DNA from 3 places in the Siminovitchia fortis genome. Region 2 is predicted to be linked to each of the others. Evidence: riboswitches for the same ligand, from Rfam matches in the RefSeq annotation. Region 2 holds a riboswitch; each other region holds the start of a gene.
What was found. A riboswitch is a leader RNA that binds a small molecule or an ion and turns the genes downstream of it on or off. The one in region 2 is predicted to bind glycine.
Positions count from the first base shown of each region.

Region 1: linked by a shared signal. The riboswitch ahead of gcvT (glycine cleavage system aminomethyltransferase GcvT) and the one ahead of glyA (serine hydroxymethyltransferase) in region 2 are both predicted to bind glycine.
Region 3: linked by a shared signal. The riboswitch ahead of FS666_RS05480 (ACT domain-containing protein) and the one ahead of glyA (serine hydroxymethyltransferase) in region 2 are both predicted to bind glycine.

Region 1 covers NZ_VEKZ01000001.1:107,899-118,477, forward strand. Annotated here, with positions in the region: gene FS666_RS00590 (rhodanese-like domain-containing protein) at 1-28, shown strand, start outside; gene gcvPB (aminomethyl-transferring glycine dehydrogenase subunit GcvPB) at 76-1,536, opposite strand; gene gcvPA (aminomethyl-transferring glycine dehydrogenase subunit GcvPA) at 1,533-2,876, opposite strand; gene gcvT (glycine cleavage system aminomethyltransferase GcvT) at 2,898-4,004, opposite strand; glycine riboswitch at 4,178-4,270, opposite strand; gene FS666_RS00610 (DEAD/DEAH box helicase) at 4,406-6,097, shown strand; gene FS666_RS00615 (YqhG family protein) at 6,066-6,860, shown strand; gene FS666_RS00620 (YqzE family protein) at 6,846-7,055, opposite strand; gene FS666_RS00625 (hypothetical protein) at 7,111-7,401, opposite strand; gene comGF (competence type IV pilus minor pilin ComGF) at 7,413-7,907, opposite strand; gene FS666_RS00635 (type II secretion system protein) at 7,879-8,187, opposite strand; gene comGD (competence type IV pilus minor pilin ComGD) at 8,174-8,623, opposite strand; gene comGC (competence type IV pilus major pilin ComGC) at 8,625-8,948, opposite strand; gene comGB (competence type IV pilus assembly protein ComGB) at 8,969-10,024, opposite strand; gene comGA (competence type IV pilus ATPase ComGA) at 9,939-10,579, opposite strand, start outside.
Region 2 covers NZ_VEKZ01000007.1:27,492-38,070, reverse strand. Annotated here, with positions in the region: gene FS666_RS04010 (hypothetical protein) at 1-756, shown strand, start outside; gene FS666_RS04005 (EutN/CcmL family microcompartment protein) at 713-970, shown strand; gene FS666_RS04000 (adenine deaminase) at 998-2,809, shown strand; gene FS666_RS03995 (cyclase family protein) at 2,826-3,509, shown strand; gene FS666_RS03990 (DUF1989 domain-containing protein) at 3,535-4,155, shown strand; gene FS666_RS03985 (M20 family metallopeptidase) at 4,156-5,295, shown strand; gene FS666_RS03980 (5'-deoxyadenosine deaminase) at 5,317-6,663, shown strand; gene FS666_RS03975 (hypothetical protein) at 6,945-7,613, shown strand; glycine riboswitch at 7,691-7,795, shown strand; glycine riboswitch at 7,799-7,877, shown strand; gene glyA (serine hydroxymethyltransferase) at 7,969-9,219, shown strand; gene FS666_RS03965 (serine dehydratase beta chain) at 9,237-9,731, shown strand; gene sdaAA (L-serine ammonia-lyase, iron-sulfur-dependent, subunit alpha) at 9,737-10,579, shown strand, end outside.
Region 3 covers NZ_VEKZ01000010.1:40,696-51,274, forward strand. Annotated here, with positions in the region: gene FS666_RS05445 (sensor histidine kinase) at 1-573, opposite strand, end outside; gene FS666_RS05450 (response regulator transcription factor) at 927-1,613, shown strand; gene FS666_RS05455 (anti-repressor SinI family protein) at 1,829-1,951, shown strand; gene psiE (phosphate-starvation-inducible protein PsiE) at 2,067-2,504, opposite strand; gene FS666_RS05465 (superoxide dismutase) at 3,066-3,680, shown strand; gene FS666_RS05470 (alanine/glycine:cation symporter family protein) at 3,783-5,234, opposite strand; gene FS666_RS05475 (PFL family protein) at 5,640-7,001, opposite strand; gene FS666_RS05480 (ACT domain-containing protein) at 7,017-7,292, opposite strand; glycine riboswitch at 7,387-7,463, opposite strand; gene FS666_RS05485 (3D domain-containing protein) at 7,886-8,485, shown strand; gene FS666_RS05490 (SDR family oxidoreductase) at 8,782-9,543, opposite strand; gene folE (GTP cyclohydrolase I FolE) at 9,582-10,217, opposite strand; gene speB (agmatinase) at 10,538-10,579, opposite strand, start outside.

The sequences.
Region 1 (10,579 bases), on a different contig from region 2:
ATGGACCGGAAAAATAAAGAGCAAATAAAAAGAAAACTGGAAACAGCCTCTTCGATCATGAAGAGGCTGTTCTCTTTATTCTTTACTATAACGCAGAACCGGCTTTCTGGCCGCCTGTGTTTCATCCATTCTTTTAACGATTGTACTGTGGGGTGCTTCCTGGACAATTCCAGGATTTTCTTCGGCTTCCTTGGCAATTTGGATCATCGCATCGATAAATCCGTCAAGCGTTTCTTTCGATTCCGTCTCGGTCGGCTCGAACATCATGCACTCTTCCACATTGAGCGGGAAATAAATGGTTGGCGGATGGTAGCCGAAATCAAGCAGGCGCTTGGCGATGTCCAATGTTCTGACCCCAAGTTTTTTCTGGCGGGATCCGCTTAGCACAAATTCATGCTTACAGTGCGTGTCATACGGCAAATCGTAATATGGAGCAAGTTTTCTCATCATATAGTTCGCATTCAAAACGGCATATTCCGTTACGGCTTTAAGCCCGTCGGGACCCATTGAACGAATGTAGGTATAAGCCCTCACATTAATGCCAAAGTTTCCGTAATACGGCTTTACCCTTCCGATGGCGTTCGGCCTGTCATAGTCGATGATAAACTGATCATCTTTTTTCGTGATGACCGGCTTTGGAAGAAATGGAATCAAATCTTTTTTCACGCCGACCGGGCCTGATCCGGGCCCGCCGCCCCCATGCGGACCGGTGAAAGTTTTATGAAGGTTCAAATGGACAACATCAAAGCCCATGTCGCCGGGACGGGCTTTTGACATGACCGCATTCAGATTGGCACCGTCATAATAAAGCTTGCCCCCGGCTCCATGGACGATTTCTGCCATTTCGAGAATTTGTTCCTCAAACAATCCGAGGGTATTTGGATTCGTCAGCATCAATGCAGCCGTATCCGGCCCGACAAGCGACTTAAGATGCTCCAAGTCGACGAGTCCGTCTTCTCCGGAGCGGACCGTTATGGTTTCAAGCCCTGCGACAGTGGCCGATGCCGGATTGGTTCCGTGGGCGGAATCCGGTACGATGACCTTTGTCCTGTCCGTATCACCGTTCGCTTCATGGAAAGCCCTGATCATCATGAGGCCGGTCCACTCACCATGGGCTCCTGCAGCGGTTTGCAGAGTGACTTCGTCCATACCTGTAATTTCTTTCAAATGTTCCTGCAAATCATACATCAGTTCCAAAGCACCCTGTACAGATGACTCAGGCTGAAGTGGGTGTATGTGGGCAAAGCCCGGAAAGCGGGCGACAGCTTCATTGATCTTTGGATTGTATTTCATCGTACATGAACCGAGCGGATAAAATCCTGAGTCAATTCCATGATTATGGGTCGACAGCTCGGTATAATGCCTCATGATATCCAATTCGGAAACCTCGGGCAAATCAGGCTCCTCTTCCCTCAAATATCCTGATGGGATGCATTGCTCAATATCGGCTTCAGGAACGTCGAGGCCGGGCAGACTGTACCCTATACGCCCGGGTGTGGATTTTTCAAATATTAACGGCATAACCACTTCACTCATTGATGATCCCCCAATTCTGTAATAAATTGATCGATCTCTTCTTTTGTCCGCAGCTCTGTTACTGCAATAAGCATATGGTTTTCAAGCTCCGGATAATCGCGCCCAAGATCATAACCGCCGATGATGCCTTTTTCAAGAAGACTTTCATTCACCTCATGGACCGGTTTGTTAAGCTTCACAACGAATTCGTTGAAGTGGTACCCATCCAGAGGAAGATCAAATCCTTTTTTCCTGAAAGCTTCTTTCGCATAATGCGTTTTCTGAATATTTTGGGCGGACATCTCTTTGACGCCTTTTTTTCCTAATGCGGTCATCGCCACAGATGCGGCCAACGCATTCAGCGCCTGGTTCGAGCAAATATTGGAAGTGGCTTTGTCTCTGCGGATGTGCTGCTCCCGTGCCTGCAGCGTCAAAACAAAACCTCTTTTTCCTTCCTCGTCCACTGTTTGTCCCACCAGTCTTCCCGGTACTTTTCTCATCAATTTTTTCGATACGGCAAAATATCCGCAATGCGGTCCGCCAAATGCTGCCGGTATCCCAAATGGCTGGGCATCACCTATGACAATATCTGCGCCAAGGCTTCCCGGAGAGGCAAGAATGCCGAGCGCCAGAGGATTGCTGGATACGACGAATTGCGCTTTTACATCATGTACAAGCGGTTCAATGTCCTTCAATGGCTCAATGAGACCAAAAAAATTCGGATATTGGACAACGACAGCAGCAACGTCTTTGTCGAGTTCGGACTTCAAGGCTTCCATGTCTGTCAAGCCATCCTTGTACGGGATTTCAACCACGTCGATATGCTGACCCTTAGCATAAGTTTTCAATACTTCCCGGGATTCGGGATGCACGGTTTGCGATACAAGCACTTTTTTGCGTCTTGTATGCCCGGCGCTCAGCATCGCCGCTTCGGCAAGAGCAGTGCCGCCGTCGTACATCGACGAATTGGCCACGTCCATTCCGGTAAGTTCACAAATCATTGTCTGGAATTCAAAGATAGCCTGCAGTTCACCCTGAGAAATTTCCGGCTGGTACGGAGTATAGGCTGTATAAAATTCCGACCGGGATATTACATGGTCTACAATTACCGGGATATAGTGATCGTATACCCCTGCCCCAAGGAAGCTTGTATTGTTTATCAAATCGGCATTTTGGGCTGCAAGTCCTGCAAGCTCTTTCATTAATGCCGTTTCTGATTTTGCTTGTTTTATATTGTATTCGCCTTTGAACCGGACCTTTTCCGGAATATCGGAAAACAGCTCATCAATTGAATCCGCTCCGATCGCCTCCAGCATCTCTTTTTTATCCTGCTCTGTCATGGGCAGATAACGATGTTTGATCATGTTCCATTCTCCTCCATCCTACTTTTTTGGGCGCTTATAAAACGGTGTCTGAATGATTTTTGCTTTCAGGCGTTTTTTACGAACTTCTATTTCCACTTCATTTCCCTCTTCATTATAGTCAGCGCCGATTAAAACAAGGCCGATATTTTTCTTCAATGTGGGAGATTGTGTTCCGGAGGTGACATAGCCAATTTCCTTATCGCCCGAAAAAACCCTGTAGCCGTTTCTCGGGATCCCCCGGTCGATCATTTCAACTCCTGCAATCCTTCTTTCCACACCTTGTTCCTTTTGCCTTTTCAAAGCCTCTTTGCCGATAAAATCGGCCTCTTTATTCAACTTGACGGCAAAACCAATTCCCGCTTCCAATGGTGTGATTTCAGGTGAAAGTTCCTGTCCGTACAATGGAAGCGCCGCTTCAAACCGCAGTGTATCCCTGGCTCCCAAACCGCACGGTACAAGCCCTTCATCCTTGCCTATTTCTAAAAGGGTTCTCCACAATTTCTCCGCATCATCCGCTTGGCAATAGATCTCGAATCCATCCTCGCCTGTATATCCCGTACGGGAAACCAATGCATGGGCACCGTCCAGTTCCACATCATGCCTGAATTTGAAAAAACCGATGTCATCCAAATTTGTATTTTTCGAAAGCTTCTGCAGGATTGACTGGGCTTTCGGACCCTGGATGGCGATCAATGCATATTGGTCCGAAACATTTTCAACGCTGACGCCTTCAGGTGCATGTTGCTTTAACCATTCATAGTCTTTTTCGGTATTTGCAGCGTTGACGACGAGGAAATATTCTTCTTCACTCAGCTTGTATACAAGCAGATCATCAACCACACCGCCATTTTCATAACACATCGCCGTATAGAGGGCGCCTCCGTCTTTAAGCCTGGAAAAATCGTTCGTCATCATTTTTTGCAGAAAGTCGAGACTGTTTTTCCCCTTGACAATGATTTCACCCATATGGGATACATCGAAAATACCGGCATTCTTTCTTACTGCCTCATGCTCTTCTTTAATGCCGGAAAATTGGACCGGCATGTCCCAACCGCCAAAATCGATTGTCTTGGCCCCATATTCTTTATACAAAGGATATAATGGGGTCTTCTTTAATTCGGACATTGTTTTTACATTCCTCCTTGGATTTTAGTTTGCTGCTGTGCAGTATAAGGGCATAAAAAAAGACAGAAAAGCCCCGTAAAAGGTTTCTCTGTCTTGGCACCTGAAAGTTTGACCGGGTGCGTTCCGGCTTTCCCCTTTGGTGGCTCCACTGCGTGGAACACTCTCCAGAGCTGCGTCGGACAAGAGTCTTTTTGCCTGAGAGATTCGCGGGATTTGCTTGCTCCTTCGGCGCTGTTTTATGTCACAGTCTCTCCTCTTGCCTTCATTCGCCTATATTCTTTTCAAGAATGGTTATACTAAAAAATATGTATATGGCTTTCATGGCTTTCTGTCACTTGTATCGTATCATTCTTTGCCATACTTTTCAAATTTTTTCTGATAAATCTTCGGGAGGTTCTATCATGTCTGTTACAGTCAACTTCAACCGGAATTGGATGCCCGGTTTTTTGGACCGGTTTGAAAAGGACGGGCCATGGGCGGACCAAAAGCTGTTTAATCTGTCTTTGACAGCAGAAAAGCATCTTCTTGTTCCCGATTTCGAAGGGCTCGTGGCACCAAAGCACCTGCCGGAATTAACCCTTCTGCCTCATCAGAAAGAAACTGCTGCAAGAGTGATAGAGGACATGAATGGAAAAGCCATATTGGCAGATGAAGTGGGGCTCGGCAAAACCATCGAAGCCGGACTGGTATTAAAAGAATACATGATCAGGGGATTGGTAAAAAGAGCCCTGATTCTGGTGCCCGCATCCCTCGTTTCCCAATGGACCTTTGAATTGAATTCAAAATTTCACATACATGCCGTTGCAGCCACAAAAAGTTATGTCTGGGAACGATATGACTGTGTAGTGTCATCCATTGACACAGCGAAAAGGAGCCCCCATAAGGAAATCATCGCCGAGCAGGCCTTTGACCTGATCATTATTGACGAAGCGCATAAACTGAAGAACCATAGAACAAAAAATTATGAGTTTGTGCAGTCTCTTAAAAAGAAATTTTGCCTTTTGCTGACGGCAACGCCCATCCAGAATAAAATCGAAGAAATCTTTTACCTTGTCTCTTTGTTAAAGCCGGGCCATCTTGGAAGCCAATCAAGCTTTTTGGAGAAGTATAAAAATAAAAGGCTGTCAGCCAAAGAAAATGAACATTTAAAGAGCCTGGTAAATAAAGTGATGATCCGGAACAGGAGGGTTGATACCGGCATTGAATGGACCAAGCGCCATGTCGAGACGATTCCGATTCATTTCAACAATGAGGAAAAGGATCTGTATGAATCCATCGGCCTTCTGCGCCAAACTGATATCCCCATGCCTGCATTTTCGATCATGACGCTCCAGCGGGAAGCATGCAGCAGCAGGGAAGCCGTTTTTTTCACTTTAAAAAACATGCTGCAAAAAGAAAATCCGTCAGCCCAATACATGAAATGCATACAATTGATTCAGCAAAAGATCGATGCGGTCACTCGAAATTCCAAAGCGGAAAAAGCCTTGGAATTGATCAAAAAAATTGATGATAAAGTGATCATTTTTACCGAATATAGAGCAACACAATTATATCTGCAGTGGTTCCTTCAGCAGCACGGGATAAAGTCCGTCCCCTTTCGCGGCGGTTTTAAACGAAGCAAAAAAGACTGGATGAGGGATTTATTCAAGAACCAAGTGCAAGTGCTTATAGCAACAGAGGCAGGCGGCGAGGGAATCAACCTCCAGTTTTGCAGCCATGTCATCAACTACGACTTGCCCTGGAATCCCATGAGGCTGGAACAGCGGATCGGTCGCGTTCATCGCCTTGGGCAGAAAGACGATGTCCATATTTATAATTTCGCTGTAAAAAACACAATTGAAGAGCATATTGTAAACTTACTTACGAACAAAATAAAGCTGTTTGAACGGGTTGTGGGAGAGCTTGATGACATTTTGGCCAAGTTGGACGGCGGAAGCATTGAGGAGCATATGATGGATATTTTCAAAACTTCGAGGTCAGAGGGAGAAATGAAAGTGAAAATGGCCAATCTCGCAGCAATGATTGAATTTGCCGATACGATAAGAAAGGAAGATGCAGCAGATGCTTCAACGGGAAATACATCAATATCTTGAACAGTTTTTTATGGCAACCGGCTGTACAATCGAGGAAAACGGCCAAGGATTTCTGACTGTACAGCTGACGGTTGAAATGGATAAAGAACTGATGAACCGCCCCTTTTATTGGACATATCTCGAAAAAACAGGCGGTATTCCGAACCCGATGAAGGTCACTTTCATTACGGACCAGGAAAAAGCACCGCCGGATGTGAAAGGGGAATTCGTCCATTTCGGCGCGCCGCGGCTTCATCAGCTCTTTGAAACCGCAAGAAAATTGGCGGCGTATATCCGCCTTTACGAAAGGCCCGTGATGCAGACAGGACAAAACGTTGCGCTCCATCCATGGCTTAATGTAAATATGAAAATATCATACTGCTCCGACAGAAAGAAAGATGTTTTCAGATCTTTCGGCCTCAATTTAATCAATGGAAATCTGATTGAATCGTTTGACGAAAAAATGAACAGTATTGTACTTTCGCCCAAAATACCGGACTATTGTTTTACTATTTCCCCGATCATCATGCCTGTCAGCGGCCTGAAAAGAATTGAGTCGTATTTGACAAGCGAAGTGCAAAGCAAGGATCACCCTTGGGCAGATGCCGCCATGAAAAGATGGGAGGAAGATTCACGGCTGCTGGATCATTTCTATGAAGGCGTGGAAGAAAAGCCGGAAACTTATTTTATAGAGAAAAAAGCATTGAAAGAACAGTATAGCCCTTCCGTTCATGTGGATATATTAAACGGAGGGATCTTCTACTTAAATTCATTGCCGGCTTAATTTTCCCCGAATCATCCGTCTGCTTTTTTTAAACGATATCAACAGTGAAAAGGGCACCATTCCAAACCAATTAAACAGGAATGGTGCTTTCATCTGTTTGCGTTCATACCTCTGCTTCCTTCTTTCGGATTTCGGTGTTTCCAAACGCTGGATCAGTGTCTTGGCCATATATTTCACATAATCATCCGTTGACATCTTCACACATCCCTTCATTAAGTGAAGTATGTCCAAAACAGATTAAATTGAACCCTTACGGCTCTATTTGAGATCCGGGCACAAGCCCTTCCTCTGCCAGATCACTCCCTGTTTCTTCCTTCCCGAAAAGCGTATTCTCCCCATCCTGCCGGTCTGCCTGATCTTTCATCCCTTCCTCCGCCGGGGGCTCCGAATTCTCCTTAAGCATGCGATTTTCGATTGCTGCCTGTTTTCCCGTGACGAGCTGCTGCCGGATCTCCTTTTTATAAAACTCCCGTATCTCATTTACGTAACTATATTGCGATACGTAGGACTCTGCTGCACGGCCGACAGCGAATACCGCCACCAGAATGATGATCAATGTGATGGGTAGTACGGAACCGCGTTCACTGAAAATGTTGACCCCTCCTCTCTTGGCGGCATCAGAAATCTTGCTTCTTCTTTTGTTCCGTTTAAAAATTCAACATGGATGGCAAGCATGGGTGCTTCTTCCTTCACTTCGAACTTTCTCACATTTTGCAGAACAACCTCATGCCCCTTATCCTCCACCTGTCTCCTGATATTCCAGCTGTGCCGCTCATATTTGATGGAAACCCTGTTCTTCAAAAGGTAGATTCTTTCTTTTGAACCACTTCTAAAGCTGTCGGCTGTGCGAAGCTCATCCCTTAGCTGAATGAGGAAGATATTCCATTCAAAATCTTCCTCCGGGGACAATGAACGGTCAATTGCCGAAAACCAATGGTACATGAGTGGTAAAAGTGACATAATCACAGTGATGATGAATATCGAAAAAATGGCTTCCAAAAGAGTAAATCCCGATTGCTCAGTCAACACAGTGAGTTTTTTCCTCATAGCCGACACACACTTTCCAATCTCCTTTTTCGTTCTCTTCTATGTTCAGGTCGAATACGGTATCATGCAAAATAATACGGGCACTCCCCATTGTACCGTCGGCCGCGTGCCTTTCGGCATGTTCGTACATCAGTCTGTAGGCCGTCATCTCTTTTTTCCCCTCCTTTAAATGGCCGAGCATGTTCGACATGAGCGGAAAAAAGGAGGAAGTGACAAGCAATAGAAGGCCAAGCGCAACAATACCCTCCAAAAAGGTGAAGCCATCCTCATTCCTTAACAACAAACCTCCCCCTTCCGATATGAAAAGTGAGATCAATCGGATGATCGTCCAGAACGAAGTTCACGACGCCGAAATGATTGATCGTTCCGTCAGGGGTGATGTGAAACCGAAGCTGGCTCAACGAGCCCCCTGTAATTTTGACAGGGTGCGGAACGTCCCTTATGAAAAGTACCCCGCTGGACTCACCTGTGGCAGAATATCGGTTGTCCCCCTTTGAAAAACTGACGGATACCCTTTCCTTCCTATTGATAGCATGGGAATGGGCATGGTAGAGATCTGCCTTCAGCTGGGAAACGAACATCCTTTTTTGCATCCATTCCATTGCAGGATTCACAGTGATGATCCCGAAGAGAAGGACGGCTGAGACAACAGTCAGGACAATTAAAGATTCCAATAATGTGAAACCCCTGTTTGAACGCAGGATGCCCAGTGCCATTCTAATTCGACACCTCTTTTACCTCTCCGGTAGTGGTATCAATTGAAAGGGATTTGCCGTTCGGGCATTTCAAATCTTCATTTTTTAAATATCCCTCTGTTTTTAATTGCTGCACAGTGGGAATTTCTTTGTTGTCCATCCGATAAGCCTCCACCTGTCCCTGCACCATCTGTTTAAGTCCGTCGCAGCCTTTTTTATTGATATTGGAGCTATGTTTCGTAATGTTCGGCAGGGCGATCAGAAGCAATACCGTAATGACAAGGAGGACGACCATCATTTCTATAAGAGTAAAACCTTTTTCGTTTTTCCATATTAAATTTTTCATCCAAAAAACACTCTCCTTTTTCATATAGAATCAATGACTTCAAACATCGGAAGAAAAATCGAAAGGTAAATGGCAATGACAACCAAGCCGATCAAAGCGAAAACAATAGGCTGGATGACCAAAAACGCTTTCATGATTTTTTCTTCAAGCCTTTGCAGACAAAATTGGCTGTAAAACATCAGTTCAGCATCAAGCTTCCCATTTTTCTCTCCATGGGCAACAATGACCATCAGCTCCTCTTCCACAAATCCGAGGTGTGAAACAGCCTCCGAGAATGAATATCCGAAAGTAAGCATCTCTCTTATTTCAACTGCGGACTCTTTTAATAACGGATGGAAATCCTGCTTTAGCATGATTTGGATAATCTCGTTGATGGAAAACCCGCTTTTTAATAAGAAGCTCCATTCCCTTGCCAGAAAGGTTGTTTGATAAAGCCTGTAGTAGGTTCGGACGCCCGGAAGTCCGGAAAAGAACACGGCTCTTTCCAAAGCGGATCTTTTATACAGCAACCTGAAAAAAAGAGCGCTCCCGAGAAGGGCTGCACAAATCACGGACAAGGCATAAAGAGGCAGAGTCTGCATCATATGAAGAAATAATTGAAGGATGATGTTCGGCTTGTATCCCACGGAGTCATAGAACATTTGAAATCGCGGTAAAAGAAGAGTTTGCAGAAGAATACTAACGATGATTAAAACGGCTGCGAGTATGATGGGATATTGCAATAGACGGATCAGTTTTCTGCGCTGCTCATCTTTGCGCAGGAGATACTCTCCTGATTCTTTCAATGCAGTGACCAGAAAACCGTGCCTTTCGGCGAAATAAAGCTGTGTGCATGTCTGATGGTCAAAACCTTCCTTATAAAATACTTCGTAAATCGGCTGGCCCGACTGTAAGGCGTATGTCATGGACTGAAACATCACCATACGCCCTTCATTCGTGCGCCCCAGGAAATCAAGAGATTCTCCCAATGTGAAACCCTTACCAAGCATTTCACTGATTTTCGTCAGAAAAAAACCTTGATCTTTCAGGTTCAGCTTCTTCTCTTTCCTGAAAAATCCACCGGCGATATTCTTCATGAGAGATATATCCAAGCGCAATCCCCTTTCTGATTAATCTTTTTAATGAGTAGACATAGTCGGCGTCTTTTGGGCCTGTGGATCCCCAAGTCATTCGAATAATCCTTTCCAGCCGCTCCCCTTCCAATATCTCAAAAACAGCTGCCCGTTTAATCTTATGGGCCCCGGCACAATATTTCGAACATTTGTCTCCGCAAAAAGGGCATAGCAAAGAGACGAGCCGCTGGGCTGTGACCCCTATCAAGGTTTGTTCAATTTCCAATGGCTTTATTCCGAATTCCAGAAGCCGGTACACGGCGCCCTCAGCGTTTCGTGTATGCATGCTTGTCAGGACGAGGTGTCCGGTCATCGCTGCCCGCACAGCGATCTCAGCCGTTTCGGCATCCCTTATCTCTCCAACAAAAATCATGTCAGGATCATGGCGCAGTACTGCCTTTAATCCTGCTTGATACGTGATGCCGGCTTTTTCATTGACCTGCATCTGCAAAAACTGGTCGCTCTGCCTTTCTACCGGATCCTCCAATGTAATAATATTGCGGTTCAACTCGGATGCAC
Region 2 (10,579 bases):
ATGAGCAGCATTGAAGATGCGCGCCCCAAAACAGTGCTTGCTCTCCTTTTCTATCATATGAATGGGATGGACGAAGGATTAAAAAGATTGAAAGAATTAAATGCGGATTACGGCAGGCATTTAAGAATCCGGGTATGCCCTGATCAGCCGGTTCTTGATCATTTAAATATAACAGAGCTTGCCCGCAAGGCCGGAGTTGACGATTGGATTTCATTGAAGGATGCGGAAAAACTGAAAGAGAAAGTAGACTATTTTTATATTCCGGTCCTGCCTTTTTCAACGGTTTCGGATTTATTGCAATTCAATGATAAACATCGGCCTATCAGGCTTCTGTTATGGGCATTGATGAGCGGAAAGAAAGTCAGTGCATACGCTGCAGGGGCAGATCCCTACCATTCGATTTGGAAAGAGGCCGGATTGGACAATGGATCGGCTTTTTTAAAACATGAAATGAAAAAGCAGCTGCAGCGGCTGGGGGGATTTGGAATTCAATTGTTCCAAAACGCTGAACAGCTTCAAACATATTTCAAACCGGCCGCATTACGAAAAGAAAAACAGGTCGTAACGGCCGAAACGATCAAAAGGCATGCCGAAGCGGGGAACCGGTTTATTGAAATTGGACAGGGAATGATCATAACGCCGTTGGCGCGGGATATTGCGCAGGAATATCGAATGGAAATCAGCGAGAAAAGGGCGGGAGAAATCTATGGAAATGGGAATCGTAGTCGGAAGAGTAACAGCAACCAGAAAAGATGAAAGATTAGTAGGAACGAAGTTACTTGTTACCCAGCCAATCGGCCTGGACGGTACCCCCCTGGATTCTCAGCCCATTATTACTGTTGATACGGTTGGCGCAGGAATCGGCGAAAAAGTTATCTTTGTCAAGGGAAGCATGGCCTCAAGGGCCATGCATAACAAGGATGCTCCTGTGGATGCAGCGATAGTAGGAATCATCGACAGTTTGGAATGAGAGAGGAGAAAGGGTGGAGAGTGAAATATGAAGGCTGAGAATATAAAGAAGGCCGTTCAGTACCGAAAGTTGATCGACGTCCTCCTGGATTCCAACCAGTATGCGGATATTGTACTGAAGGACGGATATGTCATCAATACGGTCACCAGGGAAATTTATGAAGCGGATGTGGCGATAAAAGGCGAGTACATACTGATGGTGGGAGACGCGAGCGGCCTGATCGGCAGCAAGACAAAAGTTGAAAACGTCAGAGGCAAATTTGTGTCACCCGGGTTTATTGATTCTCATATGCACTTTGAGAGCGCGATGTTGACTTGCACAGAATTTTCACGACTATCGATCCCTACTGGTACAACGACAATCGTTGCTGATCCGCATGAGATTGGAAATGTTTTGGGTGTTCACGGGATGCAGGAAATGATCAAGGAAGCCAAGACGTTGCCGAACCAGATCTATTTTACTGTCCCTTGTGCTGTACCGGATGCTCCCGGGCTTGAAACGGCAGGCTTTGATGTGAATTCTTCCCATATGGAGGAACTTTTGAACGACCCTTATGTACAGGGAATCGGGGAAATTCAAAGCTTCAGCAATATCGGTCCGGTATATGAAAATGCTCCTGAACTGATCGACGATCTCGTTGCGGCAGTTTCCTATGCGGAAAGCATTGGGAAGACAGTTGAAGGGAATGCGCCGGCTTTATTTGGAAAAGAACTCGCTGCGCATATCATCAGCGGCGGCGGCCATGTATCGTGCCATGAAACGACGACAAAAGAAGAAATGATGGAAAAGCTTCGATATGGCGTAAGTGTGTTTATGCGGGAAGGATCTTCCCAAAGAAATATGGCGGAATGCATCCGTGCCATCACTGAAGAAGGAATGGATTCAAGGCGTGCGATCCTCGTATCAGACGACATGGTGCCGGAAGATCTCTTAAAAGACGGCCATATGAATGATATTATCAGGCGGACCATCGCGCAAGGCGTAGATCCGGTTGAAGCGATCCAAATGGGAACGATCAATCCGGCAACCCACTTCGGATTCAAGGATGTCGGGGTGCTTGCACCGGGCAAGCGCGCTAATATTGCGGTCATCAGCAATTTGAATGAAATGGCCATCGATCAGGTGTACCTCAATGGAAGCCTTGCAGCGGAAAGGGGCCAACTGACGATCGATCTCGGTTTCTATACTTATCCTGAAAGTGTGAAGAAATCGGTCAAAAGAGGACCAGTCAAAGTGGAAGATCTTCATATCACAGCGAACGGAAGCCGGGCACGCGTACGGTCAATCGTTGCCATCCCGTTCCAGAACCTGACAGGCGCGCAGGAATTCAATTTGAATGTTTCCGGCGGTGTCGTTCAGCCGTGCCTTCAACAGGATGTACTCCCGCTCATCGTGGTAGAAAGACATGGAAGAACAGGAAATATCGGAAAGGCGTTTTTGAATGGATTTAAGCTTCAAAGCGGAGCGATAGCGGAAAGTGTGGCACATGACACACATAATATCATTGTTACAGGCACCAACTACGAAGACATGGTAACAGCCGTGAACAGGGTCATTTCAATGGACGGCGGAATCGCCATGATCAAAGACGGCAAGGTGGTCGGTGACCTCCCATTGAGAGTCGGGGGCCTGATTACGGATGAGCTGAGCGGACAGGAAGTAAGTGAAAAAATCGCCGAACTGACGAAACTAGCGGAATCGGAACTTGGCTGCGGCATTCCGGTGCCATTCATGCACTTGTCCTTCTGGTCGCTTGTCACAAGCCCGGAATGGAAGATTACGGATATGGGGTTAATTGATGTAGACAAATTTGAAGTACTTTCCCCGGTTGTAGAATAGAAGGGAGGCAGCTTAAATGGGTATCAGACTGGTTGACCTTTCACAGGAAATCTATCAGGGCATGCCGGTATTTCCCCTGCATCAGCCGACGCATATTTGGCAGAACATTTCCCATGAAGAAAGTTTGAAAAAAATCGGCTTCGAATTCGCCACAAACAATATCCTGATCAACGAGCACGGCGGAACACATACAGACGCCACTTACGAATTCGATCCAAATGGCAAATATATAAACGATATGCCGCTTGAATATTTTTACGGTCCAGCTGTCTGTCTGGACGTGTCGCATGTATCTCCGGATGGATACATTACGCCCAGGGATCTGGAGTCAGCACTGCAAAAATCACAGCAGGTTCTTGAAAAAGGGGATATCGTCCTTTTATATACCGGCCATTATAACCGGAAGTTTGGAACAGACGAATGGCTGACGCGGTATACCGGCCTTAATTACGAAGGGGCGAAATGGCTTGCCGAAAGAGGTGTGGTCAATATTGGCATTGATTCCCCTTCTGTCGACAACCCCAAAGATGAAAAATATTCGGGCCATTTAGTCTGCCGGGAATACGGAATATCCAATACGGAAAACTTGACCAACTTGGATCAGGTTGCCGGAATGCGTTTCCTCTATTTCGGCTTGCCGCTCAAAATCAGAAAAGGGACAGGATCGCCCATAAGGGCCGTGGCTTTATTTATCGATTAAACGATCAGGGAAGAGGTGTTTTTTGATGGTGAATTCAGCACGGGAACGAATCAGGGAAGAGATAATCATACCGCCGTATGAGGGCAGAAGCGCTCTGTTGAAACCGGGTGAGGAATTGATCATTATTGATATGGAAGGCAAGCAGGTCGGCGATTTTGTCTGCTTCAACAGAAAGGATCCAAAGGAATTTGTTTCGCCTGTTCATATGAGAGCTTCCCTCAGCAGCATCCGGCTAAAACCCGGGGATCCTTTATACAGCAACAGACGCCGCCCGTTAATGACGTTTGTTGAAGATACAGTCGGAAAACATGATTTCTTTTTCCCTGCATGCGACTACTATCGCTATAAAATTGACTTTGGCATGGAAGACCATCCGAATTGCCACGATAACCTGAATAAAGCGTTGGCTGAATTCGGCTTAGGGAACGAGCCGGTGCCTGACCCGATCAACTTTTTCATGAATAATGTATTGGATGACCAGGGGGATTATGAAATCCATGAACCGCTGTCCAAGCCCGGCGACTATGTCCGCCTGAGAGCTCTTGAAGAAGTTGTCATTGCTTGTTCAACCTGTTCACAGGATATGGCTCCGGTAAATGGCTTTAAGGTGACCTCCCTTAAAATGCAGATTGTGGAGGCGAATTGAATGGATGCTGTCCGGTTTTTGCAGGAAATGATTCAAATTGACAGCTCCAACCCGCCCGGAAATGAAGACAAAGTATCAAAAATGCTGGCTGAAAGATGTGAATCAGCCGGCATCCCTTACAAAATAACCCAGGTTGAACCGGGCAGGAGCAATTTTGAGATCCGTTTAAAAGGTGAAAGTGATGGAAAGCTGATCTTTTGCGGGCACATGGATACGGTGTTGCCGGGGGAGCAGCCGTGGACGTACTCTCCTTTTTCCGGAGAAATAGTAGGAGATAAGCTGTATGGACGCGGTGCATCCGATATGAAAAGCGGTCTTGCCGCCATGTATCTGGCTGTGGAATCATTGTTTAAGGAAGGAAGAAAGCTTCCGAAAGAAATCGTTTTTCTGGCAACTGCGGGTGAGGAAGTGGACAGCTGCGGAGCCCGGACATATTTGGAAAACGAAACGATGGAAAATGCCGAAGGCTTGGTGATCGGCGAACCGACCAATGAAAAAGTCGTCATAGGACATAAAGGCGCCTTATGGATAGAAATTGTCACGATTGGAAAAACGGCACACGGCTCCATGCCGGATAAGGGAACCAATGCAGTCGAGTGGATGCATAAGGTGATAGGCATGCTTGATTCATTAAAGAAAAAATGGAAAATATCTGCAGAACCACTTGGCGAAAGCAGTTTGGCTGTAACGAAAATAAATGGGGGAGTCCAAACGAATGTCATTCCTGACCGCTGCAGCATGTCTGTGGATATCAGATCCGTTCCTCCTCAATCCCACGAACAATTACTCACTGAAATTAAAAATAATTTGAACGAACTGTTTTCGGAAGAAGAAGGGTCCCCGGACTTTTCGGTCAATCTTCAATTGGACCGGCCGGCTATTTTAACGGATGAGTCGGATAAGTTGATCCGCCTGGCATTGGATTTGAAGAAACAGGATTCTTTATACGGAGTCTCCTATTATACGGATGCTGCTGTATTAAATCCGGAAAGCCGGATCCCAACGCTCATTTATGGCCCCGGCGATGAAAGCCTCGCCCATCAGCCCAATGAATACGTTGATATCCAAGCCTATTTAAGGTCCATCGACTTTTATAAGGAGTTGGCAGTGAAATTTTCAAAAGAGGAAAGCAATATATAAAGGGAGAGAGGGAAAGATGGCATGCCCAGCATACTGATCAAAAATGCGCAAATCGTGACCATGAATGCCCAAGAGGAGATTATTCAAGGTGATTTGCTGATTGTGGATGATAAAATCAAAAGTATTGGCAAGGATTTGGGTAATCAGGCCGATCGGGTGATTGATGCGACGAATAAGACCGTTATCCCGGGATTTATCCAGACGCATATTCACCTTTGCCAAACGTTGTTCCGGGGACAGGCCGATGATCTGGAGCTGATGGATTGGCTTCAAAAAAGAATTTGGCCGCTGGAAGCTTCACATGATGAAGAGTCAAGCTATTATTCAGCTATGCTGGGTTTGGGGGAATTGATCCAAAGCGGAACAACGACCATTGTGGACATGGAAACGGTCAACCATACCGATTCTGCCTTTCAGGCTATGGCCGAAAGCGGTATACGAGTCCTTGCCGGAAAAGTGATGATGGATATGGGAGATGATGTACCCGATCTTTTGCTGGAAGATACGGCAAAGTCGATCCAGCAAAGTGTTGACCTGCTGGAAAAATGGAATCAATATGACAACGGACGGATCCAATATGCTTTTTGCCCACGGTTTGTTGTTTCCTGTACCGAAGAGCTGTTGACAGAGGTGCGTGATCTTTCCAACCATTACGATGTAAAAGTGCATACGCATGCATCGGAAAACCGGAAGGAAATCGAAATTGTTGAACAGCAAAGAGGAATGAGGAACATCGTTTATCTTGATCATATCGGTCTTGCAAACGAGAAGCTGATTCTTGCACATTGCGTCTGGCTGGATGATGAAGAAAAACGGATTATCAAAGAGCGCGGCATCAAAATGAGCCATTGTCCGGGCTCCAACTTGAAGCTCGCATCAGGAATAGCAGATGTGCCTGATATGCTTGAGCTGGGAGCCAATCTCAGCCTGGGCGCAGATGGTGCGCCATGCAATAATAATCTCGATATGTTCAATGAAATGAGGATGGCCTCCCTCATTCAAAAGCCGATTCACGGGCCGACCATCATGGACGCCAAAACGATATTCAGAATGGCGACGATCGGCGGTGCAAGGGCTGTCGGGCTTGAAGATCAAATAGGCAGTCTTGAAGTCGGAAAGAAAGCGGATGTCGCTATTCTTGATTTGAACAAATTCCACACATTCCCGTCAGCCGAGGTTGATCCGGTCTCCAGAATCGTTTATTCGGCAACAAGGGCAGATGTAGAATCAACGATTATTAACGGAAAAATTGTCATGGAAAAAGGAACCGTCAAAACGGTTGATAGAGACCTTGTGCTCCAGGAATCAAATAAATCAATTAAGCGGCTATTAAAGAGAATCCCGTCGATTATGAAAATTTCGAGCTGATAAGCAGATACAGGGTGTTATCCTAGTCAGGATTGTTGAACTCGAGGGTTAAACAGAAAAACACAAGGGCCTTAGTTTTTTAAGGAAGCCTTGTGTTTTTTTATTTTTCGGAATCGACATGACAGGTTTTTTTACAAGAGTCAAGTTCCATAACAGGATATAAGCAATAAGACATAGTATAAAATTCTTGTTTTTTGATTTCTTGGAATTCATGATTGAAATTAAAATCCTCTTTTTGTATGATGGGAAGGTTGAAAATGTAATGATTGGAGAGGGTTTGATTGAAAAGTAGAATGACAGTATTACTGCTAAGCCTGTTCGTAGTTTTAGGCCTTGCAGCATGTGGTAATAACGAGTCGGATACGGATACAAATGAAACGCCGGCTGCAGCGGAGAATAGTGAGAAAAAGATGGATGACAATAAAGATAAAAAAGCTGAGGGGCAAGAGGAACAAACGGAGAAGGTTGAGTTGAAAGATGAACAAATCGGTTTGACGATGGATGAGTTTAAAGCCCGGTTTAATGAAAAAGCTCCTTCCGGCGGTGATGTCGATTTCAAGATGGGTGATTATAGCTGGCGCGATCGGGATAAAGGTCTTAGCACTGCGGGATTCGACTTCAGTGAAGATTACGTAGTTACAGCAATGGCCAAAACGGGTAATGAGGAATTGAAGGCTGTTCTGCTGGAAGTAAAGGGAGGCGATTCTACTCGCCAAACTGCATTCGATTTGATCAGAGCTATAATGGAATCCTCAAATCCGGAATTGACGAAAGAAGATATAGATGGATTAATGAAAGATCTGAATCTGACAAATCCTGATGGCGATGGGGATGACACTGTTTCCCAAACTGCCCGGGATGGACTGAAGTACTTAGTGAATGACGAAAGTTCACATTGGTTGGAGTTTGTAGTCGCCAATGAAACCGATACTGATTTTGAAGCGGAATAGAACCACTTTTCTTCATCAGAATCGTTTGACAAATTTTCAACAATAAGTTATATTTATAAAAAGTGAAAATTTTGCGAATGACAATCGCGGGAGAGACTAAACTATTTGTTTAGCACCGAAGGAGCAAGTCCCAAAAAAACCATGGGATCCAATCTCTCAGGTAAATGCACCGCGTTTGGACGCGTCTCTGGAGAGAGCCTTTTTGAGGCCACCCAAGGGGAATACTTCTTTATGGAAGTTAAACTCTCAGGTAACAGGACAGAGGAAGGTAGATGAATATCTATCTTTCCCCTGTCCTTTTTTGCTGTTTTTTAAAAGACAGGGGGCTGGATAGGAAAAAAAGGAGGAAATACCAATGAGTTTGGCAAACGCGGACATTGAGATTTTTCAAGCTATTGAGGAAGAACGGAAAAGACAGGATCAGTCACTTGAGCTGATCGCTTCTGAAAACTTTGTCAGTGAAGATGTGATGGAGGCCATGGGCTCTGTTTTAACGAACAAATATGCCGAAGGATATCCCGGAAGACGCTATTATGGCGGATGCGAGCATGTGGATGTTGTGGAAAACTTGGCCATTGATCGTTTGAAAGCGCTGTTCGGTGCCGAATATGCGAACGTTCAGCCTCACTCAGGAGCCCAGGCAAATACGGCTGTCTTTTTCTCATTGCTTAAACCTGGCGATAAGATCATGGGCATGAATTTATCTCACGGCGGCCATTTGACACATGGCAGCCCGGTCAACATGTCGGGGAAATGGTTTGAAGTGGTTTCCTATGGAGTGAGAGAAGATACACATTTGATCGATTATGATGAAGTGGAAAAAATCGCCCTGCAGGAGCGTCCAAAGCTGATCATTGCCGGGGCAAGCGCTTATCCGAGAATCATCAGCTTTGCCAGATTCAGAGAAATTGCAGATAAAATCGGTGCCTATTTTCTAGTTGATATGGCACATATCGCAGGCCTTGTCGCTGCGGGGCTCCACCCTTCTCCTGTCCCTTATGCGGATGTTGTGACAAGTACGACCCATAAAACGCTGCGTGGGCCGCGGGGAGGCATTATTTTAACCAATAACGAAGAAATTGCCAAAGGAGTCAATAAAGCCATCTTCCCCGGCATTCAAGGAGGGCCGCTCATGCATGTGATTGCGGCGAAGGCTGTGGCATTCAAGGAGGCTCTTGATCCGAGTTTTACAACGTATGCATCCCAAGTGGTGAGCAATGCATCCCAACTTGCGGAATCTTTGAAAAAAGCGGGGGCCGCCATCGTTTCCGGCGGAACGGATAACCACCTGGTTTTGGTGGATGTCAGGCCATGGGGGCTGACTGGAAAGGAAGCAGAGCAGTTATTGGAAGAAGCAGGCATGACCGTCAATAAAAATACAATCCCGTATGACCCGGAAAGCCCGTTTGTCACAAGCGGCATCCGCATTGGAACAGCTGCCCTTACTTCCCGTGGAATGAAAGAAAGCGACATGGACGTCATTGCTGCCAATATGGCCGACATTTTAAAAAGCAAAGGTGATCCCGCGGTCAGAGGGAAAGTGCAGGAAAGCATCAGGCAGTTATGTGATTCGCATCCTCTTTACCAAAAAATGTTGGTCAGATAGATATGGAGGCGTTTTAGATGGTTTTTAACAGTTGCTTCGATATTATCGGACCCATTATGGTCGGGCCGTCCAGCTCCCATACAGCGGGGGTTGTATCGATCGGAAAGTTTGGGCACGATCTCTTTGGCGGAGTCCCGGAGTCTGTAAAGATTACTTTTTTCGATTCTTTTGCAGAAACATATCAGGGCCACGGAACGGATAAGGCTGTCCTAGGCGGCTTGCTGGGGCTTGGAACAGATAATCCCGGAATCAGGCATGCTTTTGAACTCGCGCAGCAGGAAAAAATGAATGTTTCCTTCCAGTTGGAAGAGAGCTGCCCGTATTATGAACATCCGAACACCCTTTTGGTCAATATGGAAAACAGGTTCAAGCAAACTGAAATTGGAGGCGTTTCCCTTGGCGGAGGGGTCTCGAAAATTTTCCTGATTAATGGACAGCCGGCGGATATATTATTAAATTCCAAGATTGATATTGGCTCCATAAGACAGAGGTATCTTCAGGATCGGAGATGATAGGGATGGATTTTCATACTATTGAGGAATTGCTTCAGCTTTGCCAAGAAAAAGAAATGACGATTGCCGAGCTGATGATAGAGACTGAAAGACAGAAGACAGGAAAAAGCAGTGATGAGATTTTCGGCATGATGAAAGAACGCCTCCTCAAAATGAAAGAAGCTGTTGAATCCGGGATTGCAGATCCATCGCCTGCTCCGAGCGGCATTTCAGGCGGCGATGCGTACTTGATGCAAAAGTATAAAGAAAAAGGGAATTACATGACAGGAAGCCTAATGGTTGATGCAATGAAGTATGCATTTGCCACCTCTGAAACGAATGCACGGATGGGCGTCATTGTCGCTACGCCTACCGCTGGTTCGGCCGGAGTCCTTCCAGGCTGTATCTTTGCCTTGAAGGAAAATACCGATATTCCTTTTGACCAGCTTGTAATGGGACTGTTTACGGCCAGCGCCATGGGCTATGTGATTGCCAACCGTGCGTTTATTTCCGGAGCCGCCGGAGGATGCCAGGCTGAGGTGGGGTCCGCGACAGCCATGGCATCAGCCGCCATTGTGGAAATGAGAGGGGGAACCCCGGAACAAGCGGCAAATGCAGGGGCGATGGCGCTCAAGTCACTTCTCGGGCTGGTGTGCGATCCGGTGGCAGGGCTTGTGGAAGTGCCTTGCATCAAGCGGAATGTGATCGGTACATCGATTGCATTTGCTTCCGCTGATATGGCCCTTGCCGGATTGGAGAGCCGTATTCCCTTCGATGAAGTCATTGGGGCGATGTACGATATCGGAAAAAGCATGCCCCGTACGTTGAAAGAGACCGCCCTGGGGGGACTGGCGGCAACGCCGACCGGG
Region 3 (10,579 bases), on a different contig from region 2:
TCTGCGCAAACCAAATAAAGCTACATGATACAGCCCCATCACCACCAAGCACATCACAATCATCGACCGAAAAAGAAGTTTCTTTTCCCGATATTGGGCAATGACCTCGGGCTCTCCGATTAAAATAGAGTCAACGATCCCCGCTTTCCATTGATAAAAGTTGGATACTTGCATCACGAGTTCAATTTTCTGATCGTTAACCTGAAATTGAATCGTTCTGGGGATGCTTTGTGGATTCATTAAACCTGTGCTTTTCCCAACCTTTCCATTTACAGCCTTAGGTTCATCGTCAATCCAAAGTTTATAAGCCGATGAAACTTCTGGTATATAAAGGGCCTTGGCTGTTCCTACTTCACTTTGTGGAAATTCCATTTGCAGGCGGTAGGTCGCATATCCCTGTTGGGGCAGCCGCTCTCCATCCAGCTCATAGCTGCTCCATGGATTAGGGTCCTTCATCAAATGGGGAGACGGTTGATCCCCACTTTTAAAATCATCAGGTGAAAGCAGCTCATGCCAGTAGAATTCCCAATCCCCATTCAAATTTTCTGTATCGATCTTCGAAAAGTGGTTCATGATATATAACCCTTGCTGTGTATCATCTCTCTCCTCTTTCACTGAACAGGCTACTAGAAGAAAAGTTATAGCAAAAAAAGGATTGTTTGTTTTATTTTCATCACGAACACCCTATCACATCCAAACTTTAGTCCCAATTTTACTTGATTAATCCCTACTTTTTTCAGAAATCGTTCGACAATATTTGTAAAGTTATGAATAGAGGGAACTAAATTGATATAATAATTAAACACTAATTTAATTATTTTTCGTAATAAGAGGATTATGGATTTGTATCCTTCCCCAAAAACTCTTTAATGCCTTTATCCCATAGATAAGGGTTATCTCGTAGCTGAAATAGGAAGGGGATTGCCATGAATACAATTAAAATATTAATTGTTGAAGACGAGCACTCCATTATCACTATTCTCCGTCTTTATCTCGAGAAGGAAGGATTTATCGTCCTTTCATCAGCAAGCGCATCTGAGGGGATGCGTTTAATTGATGAAATGACACCTGACATTCTCCTGCTTGATATTCACCTCCCGGACAAAAATGGCTTTGATGTTGCTCGGAAGTTCAGAGAAAAGTCCGATGGCATCCTCATATTTATTACTGGTGAAAAGTCAAAAAACATCGTGCTTGAGGGTTTTGAGATCGGTTGCGACGACTTTATCATTAAACCATTCGACCCTGTTGAATTGATTGCTAGGGTTAAAGCGAACATTAGAAGAACCGGCTTGGCAGCTTCCGAAATTTTAAAGCTGGGAGATTTGACGATCAACCTTATGAATAAGACGGTTCATAAAAACAACCTAAAAGTCGACCTATTTACTAAAGAAAAGATGCTCCTCTTCTACTTGGCCCAAAACCCAAACCAAGTATTCAGCGCAGAACAGCTTTATGATCGTATATGGGGAATGGATTCAAATGCAGACCTGAAAACAGTCCAGGTTCATTTAAGCACCCTGAGAAAAAAGATTGAGGACAACCCTAAAAAGCCAAAATACATTCAGACAGAGAGAGGATTCGGTTATAAACTCTCTATAGGAAATCACTAAATTAAGCATTTCATCTTGAATTTTCCCAACAAAAAGTATCGTTTTCTCTGTCTTAAGGCTGTCTATCTCCTGTTTGAGCCCTAGACAGTCTTTTATTCTTTTAAAAAACAAATAAATTTTCCCAATAATTTATTTTTTTAACTTCATTTTAACCTATGTACGATAAAATGTTTTTAATTGCTACAGATACATAAGGAGGGGGCCTTATTTTGAAAGTGGCATTAGATCCAGAATGGGTGGAGTTGATTACGCTAGCTAAGCATATGGGATTGACATTGGAAGAAATCAGAGAGTTTTTATTAAAAGAACAGATAAGAACAGAAAAAAACACGGGTTAATTGATTAGGACTGGCCTAATCAATTAACCCGCGTTTTTTTCTCTATTCATTATCGACACCAATGATAATCAAAAAATCCTTAAATCGATTCCCAAATTAATGGTCATTCAAAAATTTAATTTTTAAAAAACCACCTGCTATCAGGTCTTTCACGAGGTGTAATATTCATAATGAAATAGCCAATAATTAGAATAAGAATGACTAGCGAATAAAGCAAAGTATTGATGGGATGGTCGTGATCGACGATGATCAATCTGATCATCGCTGTGATGCCGATGTAGAGAAAGTATCTCAGGGGAAAATGATAATCCTCTTTAAAATATTTGACAATCATGGTGATGAACTCAAAGTATAAAAAGAAAAGAAGGATATTCGCCAGGAAAAGCTTATAATCATTGTTTTCTTTTTGCAGCAGAATTTGGCCGAAAATGAACAGCTCTTGAACAAGTAGCGCGGATAAAATGATTGCCAAGAAAATGAGTGAAATATTAAGTACGGCCTGTAGCACTTTCGGAATCAACTGTTCCAAAGTTAAACTCTTTAGTTTATTCATCTACGCCTCCTCTGACTTTTCTACTTTTATTTTAAACGATTCCTCCTTTGAGATTTATTTAGAAAATGATCGATTGTATGACAAATTAAGGCTACTTGGAATTGCTTATTGGGGCCTATACACACCACTTGGACTCAGGATTCAAATTGCCATTTTTTAACCTTATCAAATGCGCCTTAGCGTATTTGCGCCCAGATTTTATCGAGCTCCGCTCGATAAATTTCCTCTGAAAATCTGTAGCATCCGCCGGAGGCTTTGACTTTATTCAGCCGGGGTTTGCCCCCCCCACTGAATGGAATACCAATAGGCATTCATCTCACCACTTACAGAAGTGGGAGATTTCTGCTGAACGAAGTTAAATACGACTCCCTTCATGCGGAAATGCGATTGAAGTCAAGAAGTTCACTCTTTAAATAGCTTATCCCGATATCAATGTCATACTAAATTCCTATTTTTTCACAAGTCAATTGACTTTTGAATATAGATATTGTAGATTTTGCATTAGGTAAACTTTTTTTACCATAGTAAACTTAATTGAGAAAAAAGGAAGGAGATATCGGAATGTCTTCATTTGTTTTACCCGCGCTAAGCTATGATTATGATGAACTAGAGCCATATATTGACGGACGAACATTGGAGATTCACCATGATAAACATCATGCTACATACGTCAATAATTTAAATAATGTATTAGCCGGGTACGATGATTTAAAAAGTAAGCCTGTTGAATACTTGCTCAGCAACTTAAACTCTTTGCCTGAAGAAGTGCAGACAGGTGTAAGAAATAACGGCGGAGGGCATTATTGTCATAGCCTATTTTGGGAAGTGATGAGTCCTAAAGGAGGTGATGAACCAAAAGGAGATATAGCCAAAGCCATCGACTTTTACTTTAAAACCTTTGATGACTTTAAAGATAAGCTGTCCAAAGCCGCCATTTCCCGGTTTGGCAGTGGATACGGCTGGCTAGTACTTAATGGGAATGAGTTAGAAGTCATAAGTACAGCAAATCAGGACACTCCATTAATGGCCGGGAAAAAACCGCTGCTTGTCATTGATGTCTGGGAGCATGCTTATTATTTAAAGTATCAGAACAGACGACCGGAATTCGTCACGAATTGGTGGAACACTGTGAATTGGGATAAAGTGAATGAATTGTATTTGGAAGCGTTGAAGTAAGTTAATAGTTGAAGTCATTCGTATGCCATTTAGCTCCCGGACTGGTAACCCGGGAGCCTTTTTATATAATCCTGCCCTGAAGAATACCCCACGTTTTACAAATTAGCTTACATCACGTTTATCAAAATCTTCGCTTTCCCAAAAGTCCGCATTTTTAATTCCGATTTTTTCCGGATCAAAAACAGGATCCTTTCCTTCTTTACGCTGCTGTTCATAGTCTTTTAAAGCGAGCATAGCCGGTTTGTAGAGAATCAAGATGGCTATTAAGTTTAGCCAAACCATTATTCCAAGACCAATATCTCCGAGATCCCACGCAACTTTCGCTGTTTTTACACTTCCATAAAAAGAGGCAGCTAATAGAACAATCTTAACAACAAACATAGCTAGCCTTCCGTCTCTTCCCCTGGTGAGATAAGCTATATTCGTTTCAGCAATATAGTAATAGGCCATGATCGTTGTAAATGCAAAGAAGAAAAGAGCAATAGCAACGAAGCCTGCACCAAATCCGGGCAGAACTGTTTCTACTGCAGCTTGTGTATAAATAGGACCCGGCTCGACATCACCCAATCGCTTAACAATGAATGTATTATCCGGCCGAACTGTATTATACATCCCCGTGATAATAATCATGAAAGCAGTCGCGGAACAGACGACAAGCGTATCAATATAAACGGAAAAAGCTTGAACGAGTCCTTGTTTTGCCGGGTGGGACACTTCCGCTGCCCCTGCAGCATGTGCTCCTGATCCTTGCCCTGCTTCATTCGAATAGATTCCGCGTTTCACTCCCCAAGAAATTGCCATCCCAATAATTCCGCCGAAAGCAGCATCAAAGCCGAAAGCACTTTTAAAGATCAATGCAAGAATTGCTGGTAATTCCGTTATGTTAAAAGCAATGACAATTAAGGAAACGAGGACATAACCGATTGCCATGAAAGGAACAATTAATTGTGCAGCTTTTGCAATTCGTTTAATACCGCCAAAAATGATAAATCCCAATAATAATACGATAATGATACCTGTAATGAGTGTACTTAAACCAAATGCATTATCAAGTCCCATCGCAATAGAGTTTGCTTGGACACCTGGCATAAGCAGCGACATGGCAATTGCGGAAGCCACTGCAAAAATAACCGCGTACCACTTTTTTCCCATCCCTTTTTCAATATAATAGGCTGGCCCACCGCGGTATTGACCATCCTGCTTCACTTTGTAAATTTGCGCCAACGTAGATTCAACATAGGCTGTGCTTGCACCAAGGAAAGCAATTGCCCACATCCAAAAAATAGCTCCGGGGCCGCCAAAGGCAATTGCAGTCGCGGTGCCGGCAATATTACCGGTGCCGACTCGACCGGAAAGTGCGACAGACATTGCCTGAAAAGATGAAATTCCTGCGTCTGAACTTTTTCCTGAGAAGAGCTGACTCACCATATCTTTAATCAGCCGAAGTTGCAAAAACCGAGTCATGATTGAAAAAAGAACCCCTATTCCTAGTGACAAATAAATAATTGGAGAACTCCATAACACATCATTAAGCCATTCAACAAACAGTTCCATTCCTTCCCCCTCCTTGGATTTTGTTATTTTAAAATAATGAAAGCGTTTACCAAATTATACATTCAACCTTCGCGAATCTCAATATAATTTTTTTAAAATTTAAAAAACAAGGTGTTTATTTTGGCTAATTGCATAAAAAAACATCGGAACTGCCGGCTCTAACCAACAGTACCGATAGGGCTATTTCACATAAGTTGTAAAAATTGGGTTTCCACTATCAAATGCGCCTTGGCGTATTTGCGCCCAGATTTTATCGAGCTCCGCTCGATAAATTTCCTCTGAAAATCTGTGGCATCCGCCGAAGGCTTTAACTTTATTCAGCCGGGGTTTGCCCCCCACTGAATGGAATACCAATATGCATTCATCTCACTACTTACAGAAGTGGGAGACTTCTGCTGAATGAAGTTAATTAATCAATGACTGCAATGGTGCAGGAATACGTCCGCCGCGGCGGATGAATTTTTCCGAACTGAAGGCATTGACTCCCAATACGGGTGCACGTCCGAGCAGTCCACCGAACTCTACCATGTCCCCCTCTTTTTTGCCCGGAACAGGGATGACACGGACGGCTGTCGTCTTTTTGTTGATCATGCCAATGGCCGCTTCATCAGCTATGATTGCCGCCAGGGTTTCTGAGGAAGCATCACCTGATAGTGCAATCATATCTAACCCAACAGAGCAGACGCACGTCATGGCTTCAAGCTTGGATAAGGTTAGTGCATCATCCATGATTCCACGGATCATCCCTTCATCTTCGCTGACAGGGATGAAAGCCCCGCTCAACCCGCCAACATAAGAACTCGCCATGGCGCCTCCTTTTTTGACCGCATCATTCATCAAGGCAAGCGCAGCAATCGTTCCGTGGGTTCCAACCCGCTCCAGACCGATTTCCTCTAGAATTTCCGCCACGCTGTCATTGAGTGCATTTGTCGGTGCAAGCGATAAATCCATAATTCCGAAAGGCACATCCAGGCGGTCCGCCACGACCCGTCCGATCAATTCGCCGGCACGTGTAATTTTAAAGACGGTTTTCTTGATGACATCCGCCACCTGTCCAAGATCGGCATCAGGATGGCGCCTCAAAGCATTCAGAACAACGCCGGGCCCGCTGACCCCGACATTAAGGACAGCCTCGCCTTCGCCTGTTCCATGGAAAGCGCCCGCCATGAAAGGATTGTCTTCAACAGGGTTGCTGAAAACAACAAGCTTCGCGCAGGCAAGTCCGTTTTGGTCTTTCGTCCTTTCCGCAGCCTCTTTGATGATTTTTCCCATCAGGCCCACGGCATCCATATTGATGCCCGTCCTCGTCGTTGCCACTGAAATTGAAGAGCAGACCCGCTCTGTCACGCTCAGCGCCTCCGGAAGCGCATCAAGCAGCGTTTGATCTCCTTTCGTGATCCCCTTATGTACAAGAGCCGAATACCCTCCGATAAAATCTATGCCAAGCGTCTTAGCTGCTCTATCAAGCGTTTTGGCCAGTTCAACCGCCTGCTCTTTTGTGGCATTGCCTAAAATTTCCGCAATGGGCGTTACGGAAATACGCTTGTTGACAATCGGAATCCCGTATTCTTTTTCCACTTCTTCAGCAACGCTTTTCAAGCGGCCGGCATAACCCGTGATTTTCTCGTATACGCGCTTGTTCATTTTTTCAAAATCAGAATCTGCACAATCCGACAGGCTGATTCCCATTGTAACCGTACGTATGTCCAGGTTTTCCATCTGGACCATTCTGATTGTTTCCATCATTTCAGTCAAAGCTATATTCATGGTCAAAACCCCTTCTTATATCCGGTGCATGGATTGAAATATTTCTTCCCGTTGAATATTGATCTTCTGTCCGATCTTGTCTCCAAGTTCGTCAAATTGTTTCTGCAGAGAATCCAGGTTTTCAATTTCAGATACATCGACCACCATCATCATTGTAAAAAAGTCCTGCAAAATCGTCTGGCTTATATCAAGGACATTCACCTGATTATCGGCGAGTATATTTGTCACACTTGCAATAATGCCGACCTGATCTTTTCCCACAACACTTACTACTGCACGTCTCTTCTCCATTCGCAAGTCACCCCAAATGTATTTTTAAAAACAAAAAAAGATTGGATTTGCTCCAATCTCAAAGATAGTAGAATAACATACAAAAATGTTCGTAAGTTACTCTTCTGTCCTTTTGCCTGAGATTGTGAATCCTTCGGCGCCGCGCATTGCGGTCTCTCCAGAAGCTGCTCTTGTTATAGTGTTACCCATAACCCTCATCGCTTATTTTTAGATGCTAAGTTATTTTATCAATCAATATAAAGGATGGTCAATAAGTTTTTCCTGATTCACAAGTATTGCGGAGAAATTGTTAATTGAGACTTCCACCGTAAACGGGCAAGCAGGCTTTAACCATTGGGATTCTTAAATGGCTAATCGTTCGCAGTCCATTTCTGTTTGGACAATCTTTACTGGCTTTCCTTCAAATCCCATCCTTACCTCCGTTCCAGGCAAATTTTAATAGATTATGTCGTATTTGAGTTATTATTCGTTCCAAGATTTATGAAAATAAACCATTATTCACCATTTGTAACACAAATACTATCCCTTTGAAACATTCTTGTTACATTCGCTTGTTATACTGAGCCTACCAAGAACAAAAGGGGTACGTTATTTTGAAGAAAATTGTCATATCAGCCTTAACAGCTTTATTTCTAGTATTTGGTTTTACAGGAGCTTCCTCAGCCGCCGGCACTACATATAAAGTTCAAAAAGGCGATACATTATGGAAAATTGCTACTAAACATAAGGTATCCGTCAATCAGATCAAAAGCTGGAACGGCCTGAAAAGCGATACAATCAGGATAAACCAAGTTTTAAAGATTACTAAACCTGCGGCAAAGTCCACAGCAAAAAAGGCACCGGCCAAGAAGGCACCGGCTAAAAAGGCACCCGCCAAGAAAGCACCGGCTAAAAAGGCCGCCTATAAAACTATGAAAGTAAGAGCGACCGCATATACAGCGAAATGTAAAGGATGCAGCGGCATTACCGCTACTGGCATCAACCTGAAGAAAAATCCCAATGCAAAAGTCATTTCTGTTGATCCAAAGCAAATTCCTCTTGGATCCAAAGTCTATGTTGAAGGATACGGGATGGCAATTGCAGGAGATACTGGCGGCGCCATTAAGAAAAATAAGATCGATCTTCATATGCCAACGAAAAAGAAAGCTCTGAATTGGGGCGTAAGAACTGTAAAAATCAAAGTCTATTATTAGAACTTCCAAACCCGAATGCATTTCTGCATTCGGGTTTTTCGTTGTGCGCCCGGCATGGGCGCAGTAAGAAAAGCGCAAGCGCCCGTTTAGCGACGTACAAACTGGAGCACTCCGCAATGAGATAAAGGAAACACGGCGAGGTACGAGCCGATGTTGACTTATCGTAGTGGAGGAGTGTGAAGTTTGCTAGTCGCTGGGCGCTGGAGCTAGACAAAGAAAGGCTTCTTTTGAAAAAAATTTTCATATCAGCTTATACTTTCTTTTACTTGAACAAAAGGCCGGGACCGCAGCTTATCCTAATTTTTATATCGATTGACAACATGGATCCCGCCTGAAGCGGAAATAATGCTGCCGGTAATCAAATCTGAATCGTCATCGCATATAAAACCGATCAGCCGTGCAATATCCTCTCCCGTACCGGATCTGCCGATCGGTGTCTGCTCATCTTTTATTTGCCTGGCCATCTCAATATCCGCTTCTTTCATCTCGCCGACAATGTCTCCCGGGCAGACCATATTGGCCGTAATTCCATATTCTGCTTCTTCAAGGGCAATCGTCCTCGTCAGTGACGCGAGCCCCACTTTGGCTGCACTGAATGCGGAACGGTACATCCATCCAGGGGAATGCTCCGCATCCTGAAAACCGTATGTGATGATTCTGCCGAACTTTTGCTTCCTCATGACAGGGATGGTTAATTTTAAAAAATGGTAAACAGCATTTAAATTCCCGTCAATCATCTCATACCATTCGCTGTCTTCGTAATCCATCAGCTTTTTCCGCTCAAAAATATACGGCCCGGCATTATTGATCAAATAATCGATTCTGCCGAATCTGCTCACCGCCTGCTCAACAATGTTGGCGATATCTTCCTTTTGGGTTACATCCCCCTGTACAAATTGTAACTGCCCCTTATAAGGCTCCCATTCTTTTATGAGCTCTTTTATCCTGTCTTCATCGCTGTAATAATTCACGGTCACACTGCAGCCCCTCCGAAGGAATTCCTCGGTAACTTTACGGCCAATCCCTTTTGAGCCTGCCGTGATAATTGCATGTCTCATTTCCCTCACCTCTTCACCCTTTCACAGCATTGCGGCGATTACCGATTGATCAGAGATAAAAATTCCATCCGGGCATCCGATCTTTCTTCAAACAATCCCCTGACAGCTGTTGTTGTCGTTGATGAGTTTGACTTTTTAATCCCTCTTCCGCACATGCACATATGTTTCGCTTCAATCACCACCATGGCTCCCTGGGGCTCCAAGATTTCCTCGATTGCATCCGCAATCTCGTTTGTCAGCCTTTCCTGAACTTGGAAGCGTTTCGCATATCCTTCCACCATCCGGCCGATTTTGGATAACCCTGTAATCTTGGCGTCAGGCATATAACCGACATGGGCTACGCCAAAAAACGGCGCAAAGTGATGCTCGCACATGGAGTGGAATTCGATATTTTTAACCAAAACCAATTCTTTATGTTTTACATCGAAGGTTTTTTCCAAGTGGACAGCGGGATTTTCCTTATATCCTTCCGTATATTCCAGGAAAGCTTTTAAAACCCTGTATGGTGTTTCTTCGAGGCCTTCCCGATTCGGATCATCGCCGCAAAGCTCGATAAGGTTTCTGACACCTTCCATAAAATCTTGAGATTTATCTATTTTTTCCGCTATATCAACCGAGTCCCCCGAAAAAAGATCCGGAAGCTTTTCGGAAATTAATTTCATATCAGCAGGCATTCTTTTTGACCTCCTTTTTTACATACAGATCTATTATACATTAATAGGCTGATTTGTTCTTTTTTGAAAAATTGTCTAGCCAATTTGAAAAGCCGCTCAGAGCGGAGCGGCTTCAATTTCTTCCTTATTTCACCTTTTCTTGAAGCTAAAGAAAGCATAAAATTTTACCGAATTTTCTCTTCAAACAAAGATTACATAATGTCCAGCTCCAGGCGCCATCGGCTCGAGGTCACAAGCCGAATTGCTGTGGTGGCTGAAAAGCTGCCTCATCAAAATTCGTCTTGTGCTTGTCGCCTAAGGCTGCGCGCCTTGCGCTTTTCTTAATTCAACTGAACGGCTGCAAGGCTTCCAAAGTTGTGCAC